3 regions of the Enterobacter sp. UPMP2060 genome follow, and region 1 is predicted to be linked to each of the others. Evidence: predicted binding sites of a transcription regulator. Region 1 holds the regulator's gene; each other region holds the start of a gene.
The links. Region 1 encodes LexA, which represses DNA repair genes until DNA is damaged. Its sites were predicted from a motif close to TNCTGTATGTACATACAGNA; they were not measured.
Positions count from the first base shown of each region.

Region 2: rmuC (DNA recombination protein RmuC) is a predicted target of LexA. The motif match lies at 3,072-3,091, and genes of this name have one in related genera.
Region 3: mutH (DNA mismatch repair endonuclease MutH) is a predicted target of LexA. The motif match lies at 3,490-3,509, and genes of this name have one in related genera.

Region 1 is NZ_JBSKJQ010000011.1:68,727-73,975, forward strand. Features, by position in the region: gene ACWKXN_RS18465 (cupin domain-containing protein) at 1-74, opposite strand, end outside; gene zur (zinc uptake transcriptional repressor Zur) at 190-702, shown strand; gene ACWKXN_RS18475 (CsbD family protein) at 775-984, opposite strand; gene dinF (MATE family efflux transporter DinF) at 1,105-2,442, opposite strand; gene lexA (transcriptional repressor LexA) at 2,506-3,114, opposite strand; gene ACWKXN_RS18490 (diacylglycerol kinase) at 3,223-3,591, opposite strand; gene plsB (glycerol-3-phosphate 1-O-acyltransferase PlsB) at 3,746-5,249, shown strand, end outside.
Region 2 is NZ_JBSKJQ010000015.1:14,922-20,170, forward strand. Features, by position in the region: gene ubiB (ubiquinone biosynthesis regulatory protein kinase UbiB) at 1-133, opposite strand, end outside; gene ubiJ (ubiquinone biosynthesis protein UbiJ) at 130-735, opposite strand; gene ubiE (bifunctional demethylmenaquinone methyltransferase/2-methoxy-6-polyprenyl-1,4-benzoquinol methylase UbiE) at 749-1,504, opposite strand; gene rmuC (DNA recombination protein RmuC) at 1,571-3,028, opposite strand; gene udp (uridine phosphorylase) at 3,168-3,929, opposite strand; gene ACWKXN_RS20570 (dienelactone hydrolase family protein) at 4,185-4,991, shown strand; gene metE (5-methyltetrahydropteroyltriglutamate--homocysteine S-methyltransferase) at 5,038-5,249, opposite strand, start outside.
Region 3 is NZ_JBSKJQ010000006.1:222,526-227,774, forward strand. Features, by position in the region: gene lgt (prolipoprotein diacylglyceryl transferase) at 1-72, opposite strand, end outside; gene ptsP (phosphoenolpyruvate--protein phosphotransferase) at 266-2,512, opposite strand; gene rppH (RNA pyrophosphohydrolase) at 2,525-3,055, opposite strand; gene mutH (DNA mismatch repair endonuclease MutH) at 3,739-4,431, shown strand; gene ACWKXN_RS14690 (YgdI/YgdR family lipoprotein) at 4,560-4,778, shown strand; gene ACWKXN_RS14695 (NADP(H)-dependent aldo-keto reductase) at 4,910-5,249, shown strand, end outside.

The DNA of each region.
Region 1 (5,249 bases):
TCGCTATCTGGATAGGTCGAATCATCCGCGCCTTCAACGTCGCGCCAGTGCCGAATACAGTCAGGTTTTTTCATTGGTTATTTCCCGGTTTGCAATGGGTCAGGTATAGCACAGACTGGCGGATCTCGGCGTTTTTACCAGAACATGATAAAGTGAGGGTTTTCCGTCCTATAACATCCGGGGTGCTAAATGGATAAGTCCACAAAAGAGCTGTTAGCGCAGGCCGAAAAGCTGTGTGCGCAACGCAATGTGCGCCTGACTCCGCAGCGCCTTGAAGTCTTACGTCTGATGAGCCTGCAGCAGGGTGCCATCAGCGCTTACGATCTGCTGGACCTGCTCCGCGAAAGCGAGCCGCAGGCGAAACCACCAACCGTGTATCGCGCCCTTGATTTCCTGCTGGAACAAGGATTCGTGCATAAAGTTGAGTCCACCAACAGCTACGTGTTGTGCCATCTGTTCGATCAGCCCACCCATACATCGGCGATGTTTATCTGCGACCGCTGCGGCGTGGTGAAAGAAGAGGCTGCGGAAGGCGTGGAAGATATTATGCATACGCTGGCGGCGAAAATGGGTTTTGCCCTGCGTCATAACGTGATTGAAGCGCACGGACTGTGCTCTGCCTGCGTGGAAGTGGAAGCCTGCCGCCATCAGGACGCATGTCAGCACGACCACTCTATTCTTGTGAAGAAAAAACCGCGTTAGCAGTAGTAAAAGCAAAGGCGGCTCATGGCCGCCCTCAGGGTGTACTTCCTTGTACTTGCGGGTATAGCCCGGTTACCAGCGGTAGTCGTTGCGTTTTTCCCAGTCGCCCACTTCTTTTTCCGCCTGGTCTTTTGCGTAGCCGTAACGCTCCTGGATTTTACCGACAAGCTGATCGCGTTTACCTTCAATGACGGTCATATCGTCATCGGTCAGCTTACCCCACTGTTCTTTCGCTTTACCCTTGAACTGCTTCCAGTTGCCGCCGATTTCGTCTTTATTCATCATCGTGTCCTCTTAGTTAAGCGTCGGGTCGTAACGTCCGTTACGTTCTTTTCTGCTGGACGTGATAATTATTGTAGTTAAGGATTCGGCAGTTGATTTGATATTCGGAATCTTTAACCGTCACGATATATCGTGACGTGAAGGGAACCAGGTATCGTTTTGCCAGTGGCGGTGCCAGATAAAAGCCAGCGATATCCCTCGCAGCGAGAGGAAAACGGCCAGGGCCAGCCACAAACCGTGATTACCCAGCCAGGGAAGCGTCAGCAGCGTCAGACCAAACCCGGCCGCCGCGACCGCCATGCTGTTACGCATTTCCGCTCCGCGCGTCGCACCAATAAACATGCCGTCCAGCAGATAACACCAGACGCCGACCACCGGTAAGATGACTTGCCAGATGAGATAGTGACTCGCCAGCTCGCGCAGCGCAGGAAGAGACGTAAGCAACGCGACAATTTGCTCACCAAAGCAGGCGTAAACCAGGCCGAACACCAGCGCCACCAGCCCAGACTGGCGGCAGGCTGCCCGCCAGACGTCCCTAAGCTGCCCGCTTTCGCGCGCCCCGTACGCCTGCCCGGAATGCGCTTCTACCGCATAGGCAAATCCGTCCAGCGCGTAGGCGGTAAAGGTCAGCAGCGTCATCAATACCGCGTTGACCGCGACGATTTCTGGCCCCTGTCGGGCCCCGAAAACCGTCAGCGCGCCGAAGCAGAGCTGAAGCAGCAGCGAGCGCAGCATGATGTCACGATTGAGCGCCAGCAGCTTACGGATATTGCCGCGCCATGCGGTTTTGAGCAGCGCCAGGGAGATCCCGCGCATCGCCAGCACGCGCCAGACCATCCACAGACCGATAATCAAGGTTCCGTATTCGGCAATCGCCGTCGCCAGCGCCGCGCCCTGCACGTTCATATGCAGGCCCATTACCAGCCAGACATCCAGCACAATGTTGAGAAGGTTGCCTGCCACCAGCAAAATCACTGGCGCACGGGCGTACTGCACGCCCAGTAGCCACCCCAGCAGAACCAGGTTTGCCAGCGAGGCGGGCGCGCTGAGCCAGCGAATTTCAAGGAAACGGCGCGCCTGAGCCAGTACCGCCTCGCTGCCGCCGACAACATGGAGCGCAAGGTCGATCAGGGGCGTACGTAATAAAACGATTAACACTCCCGCGCCAAGCGCAAGGATCAGCGGCTGGACCAGCGCGCGCGCCAGACGCAGCGGATCTTTTGCACCATAAGCCTGTGCCGTGAGCCCGGTGGTGCTCATGCGCAAAAAGAGCAGCAGCATAAACAGGAAGCTGGTTGCCGTCGCGCCAATCGCCACGCCGCCAAGATAAACAGGCGAATCAAGATGACCAATAACGGCAGTATCGACCAGCCCCAGCAAGGGCACGGTGATATTGGAGAAAATCATCGGCAGAGCGAGACGCCACAATGCCTTATCTGATTCCGTCAGCAGTGACATGAAAAATACCGGGAGTGGAGAATGAAGCAGGCTACAGCGGCGCCATAGCCTGTCAGGAAGAGATTACAGCCATTCACCGTTGCGAATGACCCCAACCGCCAGTCCTTCGATAGAGAAGTTGTGTTCGCGGAGATCGACCACAATCGGGGAGAACTCGTTGTTTTCAGGCAGCAGCTGAACGGTGTTACCCTGTTTTTTCAGACGCTTGACGGTAACTTCATCATCAATGCGCGCGACAACTACCTGGCCGTTACGCACATCCTGCGTTTTGTGCACCGCAAGCAGATCGCCATCAAGAATACCGATGTCTTTCATCGACATACCGCTAACGCGCAGCAGGAAATCTGCGCTCGGTTTGAACATGCCAGGATCGACCTGGTAGTGGCCTTCAATATGTTGCTGTGCCAGTAAAGGCTCACCGGCGGCAACACGGCCTATCAGCGGAATGCCCGTCTCTTCTTCCACCAGCAGGCGGATACCGCGTGACGCGCCTGAAACAATCTCAATCACGCCTTTACGCGCCAGCGCTTTCAGGTGTTCTTCGGCAGCATTCGGAGAACGGAAGCCCAGACGCTGCGCGATTTCCGCACGCGTGGGTGGCATACCCGTCTGGCCGATATGATCCCGGATGAGATCAAACACCTCTTGCTGCCTGGTCGTTAACGCTTTCATTCCGCCCCCTGGGTGTATATACAGTTATGCTGTGAGTATATACAGTCAAAGGCGATTTTGGAACCAAAAACTGCACAAAAAACCAGGGACTTAATTATTCCTCGAGGCTCATCGGAAATGCGACCAAAGCAGCGTGACCCAGGTGATAACGGCAGTGATAATCGCCAGCAACACGGCAGCAGAGCCCATGTCTTTTGCGCGGCCAGAAAGCTCGTGGAAATCTGAACCAATGCGATCAACAACGGCTTCAATAGCGCTATTAAGAATTTCCACTATCATCACCAGAAGCACGGAACCGATTAGAAGTACGCGGGTAATAGCATCAACATCAAGGAAACAGGCGATGATCACCGCGATGATAGCGGCGACGCCCTCCTGGCGAAAGGCGGCTTCGTTGATCCACGCGGCACGGAAACCTTTCCATGAATAGCCGGCGGCTTTGATGATACGCGTTAACCCAGTGGTATTATTGGCCATTAAAAGAACCTTTTATGAAAAAAAGCGTCAGTAACAGGAACTGTAGCGCGTTTCGCTACAGCCTGAAGTATGACGGGTAACAACAGAAATTTTGCGCGCTTTCTGTTATCCTTGCGCCGCAATTGCATTATTAACCAGAGGCTTTACATCGTTTATGTCCGGCTGGCCACGAATTTACTACAAATTACTTAATTTACCATTAAGCATCCTGGTAAAAAGCAAGTCTATCCCAGCAGAACCCGCGCTGGAATTGGGGCTCGATACCTCGCGTCCTATTATGTACGTTTTGCCTTATAACTCGAAGGCAGACTTACTGACGCTTCGCGCCCAGTGTCTGGCGCATGACTTACCGGACCCGCTTGAACCGCTTGAAGTTGACGGTACGCTGCTGCCGCGCTACGTGTTCATTCACGGTGGACCGCGCGTGTTTACCTACTACACGCCAAAAGAAGAGTCCATCAAGCTGTTCCACGACTATCTTGACCTGCACCGCAGCAACCCCGATCTGGATGTGCAGATGGTGCCGGTGTCGGTGATGTTTGGTCGTCGTCCGGGCCGTGAAAAAGGTGAAGAGAACCCGCCGCTGCGCATGCTTAACGGCATCCAGAAGTTCTTCGCGGTCTCCTGGCTGGGACGCGACAGCTTTGTGCGTTTCTCCCCTTCCGTTTCGCTGCGTCGTATGGCGGACGAGCACGGTACCGACAAGATCATCGCGCAAAAACTGGCGCGCGTGGCGCGTATGCACTTCGCGCGCCAGCGCCTCGCTGCCGTAGGGCCGCGTCTCCCGGCGCGTCAGGATCTGTTCAACAAGCTTTTGGCCTCCAAAGCGATTGCCCGCGCCGTTGAAGACGAAGCGCGCAGCAAGAAAATATCGCATGAGAAAGCCCAGCAGAACGCCATTGCGCTGATGGAAGAGATTGCAGCGAACTTCTCTTACGAGATGATTCGCCTGTCCGATCGTATTCTCGGCTTTACCTGGAACCGCCTGTATCAGGGCATCAACGTTCATAATGCCGAACGTGTGCGTCAGCTGGCGCACGATGGCCATGAGATCGTCTATGTTCCCTGCCACCGCAGCCACATGGACTACCTGCTTCTTTCCTACGTGCTCTATCACCAGGGGCTGGTACCGCCGCACATTGCTGCCGGTATCAACCTGAATTTCTGGCCAGCAGGTCCGATTTTCCGCCGCCTGGGCGCGTTCTTTATCCGTCGCACCTTCAAGGGCAACAAGCTTTACTCCACCGTGTTCCGCGAGTATCTGGGCGAGCTGTTCAGCCGCGGCTATTCCGTGGAGTACTTCGTGGAGGGCGGTCGTTCCCGTACCGGACGTCTGCTTGATCCGAAGACCGGCACGCTGTCGATGACCATTCAGGCGATGCTGCGCGGAGGAACCCGTCCAATCACGCTGGTGCCAATCTACATTGGCTATGAGCACGTGATGGAAGTGGGCACGTACGCCAAAGAGCTGCGCGGTGCGACCAAAGAGAAAGAGAGCCTGCCGCAGATGCTGCGCGGCTTGAGCAAGCTACGCAATCTCGGTCAGGGCTACGTGAACTTCGGCGAACCGATGCCGCTGATGACGTATCTGAACCATCACGTTCCCGAGTGGCGCGAGTCCATCGATCCTATCGAAGCGATTCGTCCGGCCTGGCTGA
Region 2 (5,249 bases), on a different contig from region 1:
GCATCCAGAAGAGCATCCGCCGCCAGATACGAAGCGGCAGCGTGATACGCATTTTGGGGATAAGCTCGTCGAGCCCGTAGCTCAAAAAGGTGCGAATAATAAAATAGAGGCGCCGAATTTCACCAGGCGTCATTTGCCCTCCAGTTTTTCCAGCCGTTTGGTTAACGCATCAACCGCACGTTCAACAGCAGCGGTCTCTTCCGCAAACCATGCAACTTCCAGTGGCCCGGGCGCCATTCGCCACTCCTCAGTCAGCACTTCCGCCGCATAGCGTTGCTGGCGCTGAAGGTTTTTACGCGCAAAGGAGGCGCCACCATGAAGGATTTTCCCGATGCCTTCGGCGGCAATGTCGCCGGTAAAAGGCGCGAGCAGCTCTGCCGGGTCGAACTCCGCCAGATCGGTGAGCGCAACGAAGTTCTGCACGACCTGAATGTCGCCTTCCACTTCCAGCTCACCGCTGCGGATAAGCGCCGTTAATTGCTGGCGATCGCGCAGTTTTGGCAGCACGCTCATGTGCGTGATGACCGAGCAGTCGGCTTCACCTTCCCACGCCCCCAGAACGTCAAGCTGGCGTTCGCTGAATACCAGCACAAGCGGCGTCGAGAACTCTTTTAAAACAATACGTAATACCTTTCCGTTAAGCCGCTGACGTGCAGCTTTCAGCGCAGGGGCGCGATACAGAAAAGCGTTCAGTACATTCTCGATGCCTGCGGAGACTAAGGGTTTAAAGGGCACGGGACACCTCCACTCAGAATTTGTAACCGCGATGCAGCGCGACGACACCCGCCGTCAGGTTGAAATATTCAACGTTCTCAAATTCCGCGTCCTGCATCATGGCTTTTAATGTGTCCTGATCCGGGTGCATACGGATAGATTCCGCCAGATAGCGGTAGCTTTCAGCGTCGTTAGCCACCAGCTCACCAATACGCGGCAGCACGTGGAAGGAATAGGCGTCGTAGGCTTTGCTCAGCGGCTCAATGATCGGTTTAGAGAACTCGAGCACCAGCAGACGTCCACCCGGCTTCAGCACGCGGTACATGGAGCGCAGCGCTTTTTCTTTATCGGTCACGTTACGCAGACCGAAAGAGATCGTGATGCAGTCAAAGGTATTGTCCGGGAATGGCAGCGCTTCAGCATTTGCCTGTACATACTCCACATTCCCCACCACGCCGATGTTACGCAGCTTTTCGCGTCCCATTTTCAGCATGGAGTCATTAATATCGGCGAGAACTACGCGACCGGTTTCGCCCACCAGACGGGAGAATTTCGCGGTTAAATCGCCCGTGCCACCGGCTAAATCCAGCACCGTTTGTCCACGACGTACGCCGCTGCAGTCAATGGTGAAGCGCTTCCACAAGCGATGAATGCCGAACGACATCAGGTCATTCATCACATCGTACTTCGCCGCCACGGAATGAAATACGTGGGCCACCATGTCAGCTTTCTGCGCTTTGGCGACAGTCTGAAAGCCAAAGTGCGTTGTGTCTTGTGAATCGTCAGCCATCTCAGAGCCTGCTTATCAGTAAAATGTTCGTGAAGTGTAACAGATTGGGCGCGTTTGCCCTACGTTTCAACCACCGCGAATGAAACGCGCTGGAGTCTCGTCTGGTGACAAATCCGCCGCTAACGTGTTGTCTTCACTGTTTGTATTTTGTTCATCAGAACCTTCTCGCAGGCGAAATTCGTCGTCCTGGGCGGTGGCCTGTTCGACCAATTCCGGATTAATCTCGCGTTTAACCTCAACCCCCAGGCTGCGGAATGATTCAGCCTGTGCCAGCAGATTGCCGCGTCCGGAGGCGAGTTTTTTCATCGCCTGGCGGTAGTTATCCTGCGCACGATCCAGGCTCTGACCGACTGAAGACATGTCGTCCACGAAGAGGCGCATTTTGTCGTACAGCTTGCTGGCGCGATCGGCAATCTGCTGCGCGTTGCGGCTTTGGTGCTCATAGCGCCACAGGTTCGCAATGGTGCGTAACGCCACCAGCAGCGTGGTGGGGCTGACCAGCATAATGTTATTTTTGAGCGCTTCGGTGATAAGTTCAGGCTGTCTGTCGAGTGCCAGCAGGAACGCGGGTTCTACCGGGATGAACATCAGGACATAGTCCAGCGAGCGCAGACCCGGCAGCTGCTGGTAGTCTTTTCTGCCAAGCAGGCGAATATGATTACGCACGGAGGCAATGTGCTCCTGCAGCGCAGACTCGCGGGTGTAGTCATCGTCCGCATTAAAGTAGCGTTCATACGCCACCAGCGTCATTTTGGCGTCAATCACCACATCTTTACCCTGCGGCAACCGCACAATCACATCCGGCTGCATGCGAGAGCGGGCATCGTTTTCGATACTCACCTGCGTTTCGTATTCGTATCCTTCGCGCAGACCAGAGGCCTCCAGCACGCGGGTCAGCACCACTTCTCCCCAGTTGCCCTGGATTTTGTTATCCCCTTTCAGCGCGCGGGTCAGGTTGACCGCTTCCTGCGCCATTTGCGCATTCAGCTGCTGAAGATTGCGAATCTCATGCGCCAGCGTGTGTCGCTCGCGGGCTTCCTGACCAAAGCTGTCCTGCACCTGACGACGAAAACCGTCCAGCTGTTCGCGCAGCGGCGTCAGCAGGCTGTTCAGGCTCTGGCGGTTCTGTTCGTCAACGCGGCGGTTGCTGTGCTCAAAAATTCGGTTGGCGAGGTTCTCAAACTGTTCGCTGAGGCGCTGCTCGCTGTTGATCATCTGGCGGATTTTGTCTTCCGCATGCAGCTGGGTGGATTCAAGGCGGGTAGTGACTTCGCGGAGATCGGCCTCCAGCGAGGTGTTAATGTCTCGCAGGTTACGCAGCTCGTTGTTGAGCAGTTCGCACTCGTCGCGCCAGTGTTCGCTCAAAGCAAGCTGCTGTTTTGCCGCGCTTAAATCGGCGACCATCTCTTCTCGCTCGGCCAACTGGTCGGCCTTCTGCTGCGCATGCTGGTAGCTGGAAATCAGCCAGCCAATCCCTAAGCCCACCAGCGCAATCACCGCGTAAATCAGGATCGAGATATCCACAATGCCCCCTGCATCAACGTATTACCCGCACAAAATAGAATTGTGCTGTATAAACGTCCAGTTTTAAAGGGTTTTCCTGCGAGGCGCTACGCAAAAAATAAAGGCCGAACGCGTCGGCCTTTGATTTCAGAAGAGAGGATTAGATCAGGCGACGCGCTGCTTCCACCACGATTTTCACTGCATGACTTTCGGTCTGCTTCATGGTTTCGGCGTTCGGGATCTCCTGCTGGGTGCGGTTGACGATCACGCCCGCCACCATACCGGCACGCAGACCCTGGCTTGCGCACATGGTCAGCAGCGTTGCGGATTCCATTTCGTAGTTCATCACGCCCATGGACTGCCACTCTTCCATTGAGCCTTTGAAACGGCTTACCACGCGGCCTGAGAAGGTGTCGTAACGCTCCTGGCCCGGGTAGAAGGTGTCGGAAGAGGCGGTGACGCCCACGTGGGTGGTTGCGCCCACGGATTTCGCAGCTTCAACCAGCGCGGTGGTGCATTCGAAATCAGCCACTGCCGGGAATTCCATCGGTGCAAAGTGTAGGCTTGCGCCGTCCAGACGAACGGACGCGGTCGTGACCAGCACGTCGCCGACGTTGATGTGCGGCTGGATAGCGCCAGTGGTACCAATACGCAGGAAAGTACGGATGCCCAGCTGTGCCAGCTCTTCAACAGCAATAGACGTAGACGGACCACCAATACCGGTAGAGCACACGATCACCGCTTTGCCATCCAGCTCTGCGCGCCAGGTGGTGAACTCACGATGGGCAGCCAGCTTGACCGGCTTATCCATCAGCGCGGCGATCTTTTCCACACGCTCAGGATCGCCAGGGACGATAGCGAGCGTAGCCCCTTGTAAATCGTTTTTGGTGAGGCCGAGATGAAAAACATCAGACTTAGACATAGGTGACTCCTCTGTGGGTCGGTTAGTCAGAAGAAGTAAAACGGTACTTTACAGAAGCAGTAAGCATATTTTCGTGACACACCTCACCATGAATGAAAATGATTACATTGAATTTCCATAAAAAAGTGATTCACATCACATTAACAAGTTATATCGCCAGGTGCTGCACAAAAGATAGACCGTTTAAGGCACTGTGAGTTGTTAACCTGGTGTCTATATTTACCTTTGCGCTAACTCATTGGTACGGAGAATGCCATGACTGAAAAAACCGGTTTTGCACCTGCTGCGGCCCCACATGCTTCAACCATCGTGTCGACGCCAGAAGCGGCAATTACCGCGGGCGAGACCTCCATTCCCTCGCAGGGGGAGAATATGCCTGCTTATCACGCACGGCCAAAATCGGCAGACGGTCCGCTGCCCATCGTGATTGTGATTCAGGAGATATTTGGTGTTCACGAACACATTCGCGACCTCTGCCGCCGACTGGCGCTGGAAGGGTATCTGGCCGTTGCGCCAGAGCTCTACTTCCGTCAGGGCGATCCGAACGACTACAGCGATATTCCAACACTGCTCAGCAACCTGGTCAGTAAAGTCCCGGACGCGCAGGTGCTGGCCGATCTCGACCACGTCGCCAGCTGGGCGGCGCGCAACGGCGGCGATCCGCATCGTCTTCTGGTCACCGGTTTCTGCTGGGGTGGACGCATTAGCTGGCTGTATGCCGCGCATAACCCGCAGCTCAAAGCCGCTGTCGCCTGGTACGGCAAACTGGTGGGTGAGAAAACGCTGAATTCACCGAAACATCCCGTCGATATCGCCACGGAGCTAAACGCCCCCGTGTTAGGGCTTTACGGCGGTCAGGACACCGGTATTTCGCTGGATTCGGTAGAGACCATGCGCCATGCGCTCCGTGCGGCCAATGCGAAGGCGGAGATCGTGGTGTATCCGGATGCCGGGCACGCGTTTAACGCCGATTATCGTCCGAGCTATCACGCAGAATCAGCCAAAGATGGCTGGCAGAGAATGCTGGCGTGGTTTAGCCAGTACGGCGGTAAGAAAGCGTAATAAAAAAAGCCCGGTGGCGGCTATGCCTTACCGGGCCTACGCATCATCAAGCCTGACGCAGGTTCTGCGCCGCCTTCACCATGTTCGCCAGCGCCGCGCGCGTCTCCGGCCAGCCGCGGGTTTTCAGTCCGCAGTCCGGGTTCACCCACAGGCGCTCTGCCGGAATGCGCTGGGCCGCTTTTTTCAGCAGGGCTTCAATCCACTCCACGCTCGGCACGTTCGGGGAGTGAATGTCGTACACGCCCGGCCCGATTTCAT
Region 3 (5,249 bases), on a different contig from region 1:
GTGAAGCGAAACAGGTCCTACTGAGAAAATGACCGGATCAAATTCCGGAAAATGCAGATAACCACTGTTCATCTGTCACCACAAGATGTTGTTATTCCGCTGAAAGTGGACAGCGGTAGAAATGCGATTCTGCCGTAAGCAGAGGCTCCAAAGTTGCGAATCATAGCACAAGGCTGGCGCGGAGGATGCGCCAGAGATGTAAAAGATGTGTATAGGGTTTTATGCGCGCTGGAGCCCTCTCCCGGAGGGAGAGGCAGAAAGATGATTAGCGGCCGCCGCGGATCAGGCCGCCCATACCGCGCCGTTCCATAAACGCCGCGACCTGATGACGAACCTCAGCGGCCAGCTGCGCGTCAAGGCTGCGTTCAGCCAGCTCGCGGGCATCGTTGATGTCGATATGCCGCAGCAGGTACTTCACGCGGGCGACAGCGCGACCGTTCATCGACAGATGGCGGTATCCCAGACCAATCAGGATCGCAACGCACATTGAATCCCCGGCCATTTCACCGCACAGGCGTAAATCAATGCCGTACTGTTCCGCTTCACGGGCAATCATCGCTAACGCGCGAATGATCGCCGGATGCAGGCTGTCGTAGATACTGGCGACGCGGGTATTGTTACGGTCGACGGCCAGAATATATTGCGTCAGGTCGTTCGTGCCGACAGAGATAAAATCAACACGGTTTGCCAGCTGCGGCAGCATAAAGACCATAGACGGCACTTCAAGCATCACCCCGATCCGCGGTTTCGGGATCGCATAGCCGATCATCTCTTCCACTTCACGGCCTGCACGTTCGATCAGTCGCCTGGACTCGTCGATCTCATCAATGCTGGTGACCATCGGGAGTAAGATGCTGAGATTGCCCGTCGCCGCGTTGGCGCGCAGCATCGCACGCACCTGGATCAGGAAGATCTCCGGCTGATCGAGCGTAATGCGGATCCCACGCCAGCCCAGGCACGGGTTTTCTTCGCTGATCGGCATATAGGGCAGCTGTTTATCCGCGCCGACATCCAGGGTTCGCAGGGTGACAGGTTTGTCGTTAAACATCTGCAGCATCCCCTGATACTGCGCCACCTGCTCCTCTTCGGAGGGGAAACCGCTCTGCAGCATGAACGGGATTTCAGTACGGTACAGGCCAATACCGTCGATGCGGCTGCCAAGCTTTTCTTCATGCTCAGGGCTTAAACCGGCGTTGAGCATGACTTTGATCCGCTCACCGCTCTTAAGCTGTGCGGGCAGGTTAACGTCATCTTCCGCCAGCTTGCTTAATTCATTCTCTTCGCTTATAAGACGCTGGTATTCCTGGAGCAGAACTGGCTCAGGATCGACCAGCAGCTCACCGCGATAGCCGTCAACTACCAGTGTACGGCGGTGCAGTACCGACGGCTGGATATCCGCCCCCATAACGGTTGGGATACCCAGCGCGCGCACCATAATGGCGGCATGCGAGTTGGCGGCGCCATCGCGCACCACCACACCGGCCAGCCTGTCCTGAGGCAGTTCAGCCAGCGTCGTTGCCGAGAGCTCATCGGCGACCAGAACAAACCGTTTTGGCCAGGCATTCGGCCCCTGAATGGTGTCATCGAGATGGAACAGCAGACGCTGTCCCAGGGCGCGGAGATCTCCAGCCCTTTCTTTCAGGTAACCGTCGGTCAGTGCCGCAAATTGGTCGGCAAATTTTTCGATGACCTTCTTAACCGCCCACTCTGCGACCGAGCCTTTATCCACTTCCGCAAACAGCTCACGACGCAGACGCGCGTCGGAGAGCAGGTGCGAATAGAGGTCGAAGATGGCCGCCGTCTCTTTCTGTGCGCCTGCGGCAAAGCGCTTGCTGTAACGACGAAATTCATTCGCCGCCTCTTCCAGCGCGGCGGTAAGACGCTCTCGCTCAAGCGCTTCATCAAGCGTTGAGGCTTCGTAAACCTGCTCCATCAGCGGCAGCGTGGCGTCCATCCAGCCTTCCGCAATCGCTACGCCTGGTGATGCCGGAAGGGCACGAATGCGCGTATGGCGATACTGACCAAAGAGCGCGGCAAGCTGGGACTGGGAGAGGATCGCCGCCATCTGAGTGGCCAGCGTGACGAGGAAAGACTCTTCGCTTTCATCGTACTGACGTAGCTCGCGCTGCTGGACAACCAGCACGCCAAGCAGCTGGCGACGCTGGATAATCGGCACGCCAAGGAAAGCGCGAAAGCGCTCTTCTTTTACGGAAGGGATGTATTTAAAGCTGGGGTGTTTTTGCGCGTCAGCAAGGTTGATGGGTTCAGCCAGCCGCCCAACCAGGCCCACGATACCTTCATCAAATGCGAGCGTGACGGTGCGTCCACGTGGTTTTTTCAAACCACGGGTCGCCATCAGGTAATAGCAGCGCCGATCGTGGTCGGCCAGATACACCGAACAGACCTCGGTCTCCATCGCAAGACAGATGTCAGTGACCAGAATATTCAGCGCCTCGTTCAGACGCGGAGCACTGGCCACCTTCTCGACTATTTCTCGCAAGCGGGTGAGCATGATTTGCGTAGCTTAACCTCTTTTACGTCGCCAGGCAGGTGCGCTCTGCGGCTTAGGCGGGATCTCCTGAAGCTGCATTACCACACTTGCAAACTCTTTCATCACCCTACGGTAAACATCGCGTTTAAATGACACGACCTGACGAACAGGATACCAATAGCTCACCCAGCGCCAGCCATCGAACTCCGGCGTACTGCTGGTTTGCATATTGATGTCTGAATCGTTGCCCACCAACTGCAACAGAAACCACTTCTGTTTCTGGCCGATACAAACCGGCTTTGTGTCCCAACGCACCAAACGTTTCGGTAACTTGTAACGCAACCAGTTGCGGGTCGAAGCCAGGATGCGAACATCTTTTCGGCTTAAACCGACCTCTTCAAAAAGCTCCCGGTACATCGCTTGTTCTGGGGACTCTCCCGGATTGATCCCGCCTTGAGGGAACTGCCAGGAGTGCTGACCATATCGCCGGGCCCACATTACCTGGCCCTGACGATTACAAATTACTATTCCTACGTTCGGGCGGTAGCCATCGTCATCAATCACCGGACTACCCCAAACTAAACCTTATATATGAATGATTGTTTCACACTACAGGGAGGCGGTAAACCACTCTCTTACAGGGCTGCAACCTAATAACATTTGAATAACTCACAAATAAGTGCTGAGTTATAAACAGATGAGAGGTGGTGAAGGGAATTTTATTCACCTTTTCTGTGGATATAGTTGTGAAGAAGTGTCTGATTACCGATGAACAACCTCAAACGATGCAGTCTCCCCTTTTTCACCTTAATTAGATAATGCAATTATTTTCAAATAGTTAAATGTATTTCCATGAGCACAAAACAGAATATCGTGACGATCGTCACGTCAGGGATCGTCGTGCTGATGAAAGATCGAACAGCGTCGGTTTTATCCACAGATTGTGCCAATAAGTTAGTCACAATTTGTTTGAAAATTCGATTTTCATCGCACGTCAAGGCTGTAAATTGAAACAGTAGTCAGGGTTATGCCCAGTTATCCCATTTTTCTGTGGATAACATGGTGTAAGATCCTGTTCATTGTCAGTGACCAGATTTGAACAACCGGTTTTCTGAGTCTGGCAAAACGATTTCAAACCAATAAAAAAACATATAAATCATAGACATGGAATATTGGTACAGAAATAGTTAAACTCTATCCACAGGGGACAATTTCTTAGTTTATTTTTTAATCAAAAGGTTACCTTCATGCATCCGCTTACACCCTTGCTCTCACCGCCATCCAGCGAAGGTCAGTTGCTACAGCAGGCACGGCGTCTTGCAGGCTTTTCGCTTGGCGAGCTGGCGGCAATGGCAGGGCTTCAGATCCCGAAGGATCTGAAACGGGATAAAGGCTGGATCGGCATGCTGCTTGAGCTGTGGCTGGGTGCCAGCGCAGGAAGCAAACCCGAGCAGGATTTTGCAGCGCTTGGCGTGGAGTTAAAAACCATCCCTATAGACAGCCAGGGCAAGCCTCTTGAGACCACCTTCGTCTGCGTTGCGCCACTAACCGGCAACACCGGCGTGACGTGGGAAACCAGCCACGTTCGCCACAAGCTGAAGCGCGTGTTGTGGGTACCGGTCGAAGGTGAACGTCAGATCCCCCTGGCTGACCGTCGCGTTGGCGCGCCGCTGCTCTGGAGCCCGAACGACGATGAGGAGCAACAGCTGCGTCTGGACTGGGAGGAGCTGATGGACATGATTGTGCTTGGGCAGGTAGAGCGCATCACCGCCCGACACGGAGAAGTTTTACAATTGCGCCCGAAAGCGGCCAACAGCAAAGCGCTTACCGAGGCAATCGGCGCGAAGGGTGAGCCGATACTGACGTTACCGCGCGGTTTTTATCTCAAAAAGAATTTCACCGGCGCACTCCTTGCCCGTCATTTCCTGTTAAAAACATAGTTTTTTACTTATTTTGCGAGCTCTCAAACATAATCGACTGCTTTTTAAGATTTTACCGCTTCCTCAAGTCGCCATATCGGGTTAATACTAGATTATGATTTGATACGCGCCAGATGAGGACGATAACGATGAAAAAATGGGCAGTGTTAGTTTCAGCAGTCGGTTTAGCGTTTGCCGTATCGGGCTGTAGCAGCGATTACGTCATGGCGACAAAAGATGGTCGAATGATCCTGACCGACGGCAAACCCGAAGTCGACGATGATACCGGTCTGGTCAGCTACCGCGACCAGGAAGGCAATAAAATGCAGATCAATCGCGACGAAGTATCGCAAATTATCGAGCGATAAACAGATAAAGGTCAGTCGCTTGCTGGCCTTTTTGATTTTTTTCTTCCCCTTTTGCTTCCCCTCTGCCATGTTTATATTCCTTTGTCGGGCACGCCCTGACGCGGTCTATAAGTCTACTGAGGAAGCCGGCTATGCATTATCACCGTATCCCCCACAGCGCTCTGGAAATTAGCCAACTGGGGTTGGGCACGATGACATTTGGTGAACAAAACAGCGAAGCCGATGCCCATGCACAACTCGATTACGCCGTCAGCCAGGGGATTAACCTGATTGATGTCGCGGAGATGTACCCTGTTCCGCCACGTCCTGAAACGCAGGGACTTACCGAAACCTACGTCGGTAACTGGCTGGCAAAACGCGGCAACCGTGAAAAGCTGGTGATTGCCTCAAAAGTCAGTGGCCCCGCGCGCAACAACGATACCGGGATCCGCCCGAATCAGATCCTCGATCGCAAGAATATCCGCGCCGCAC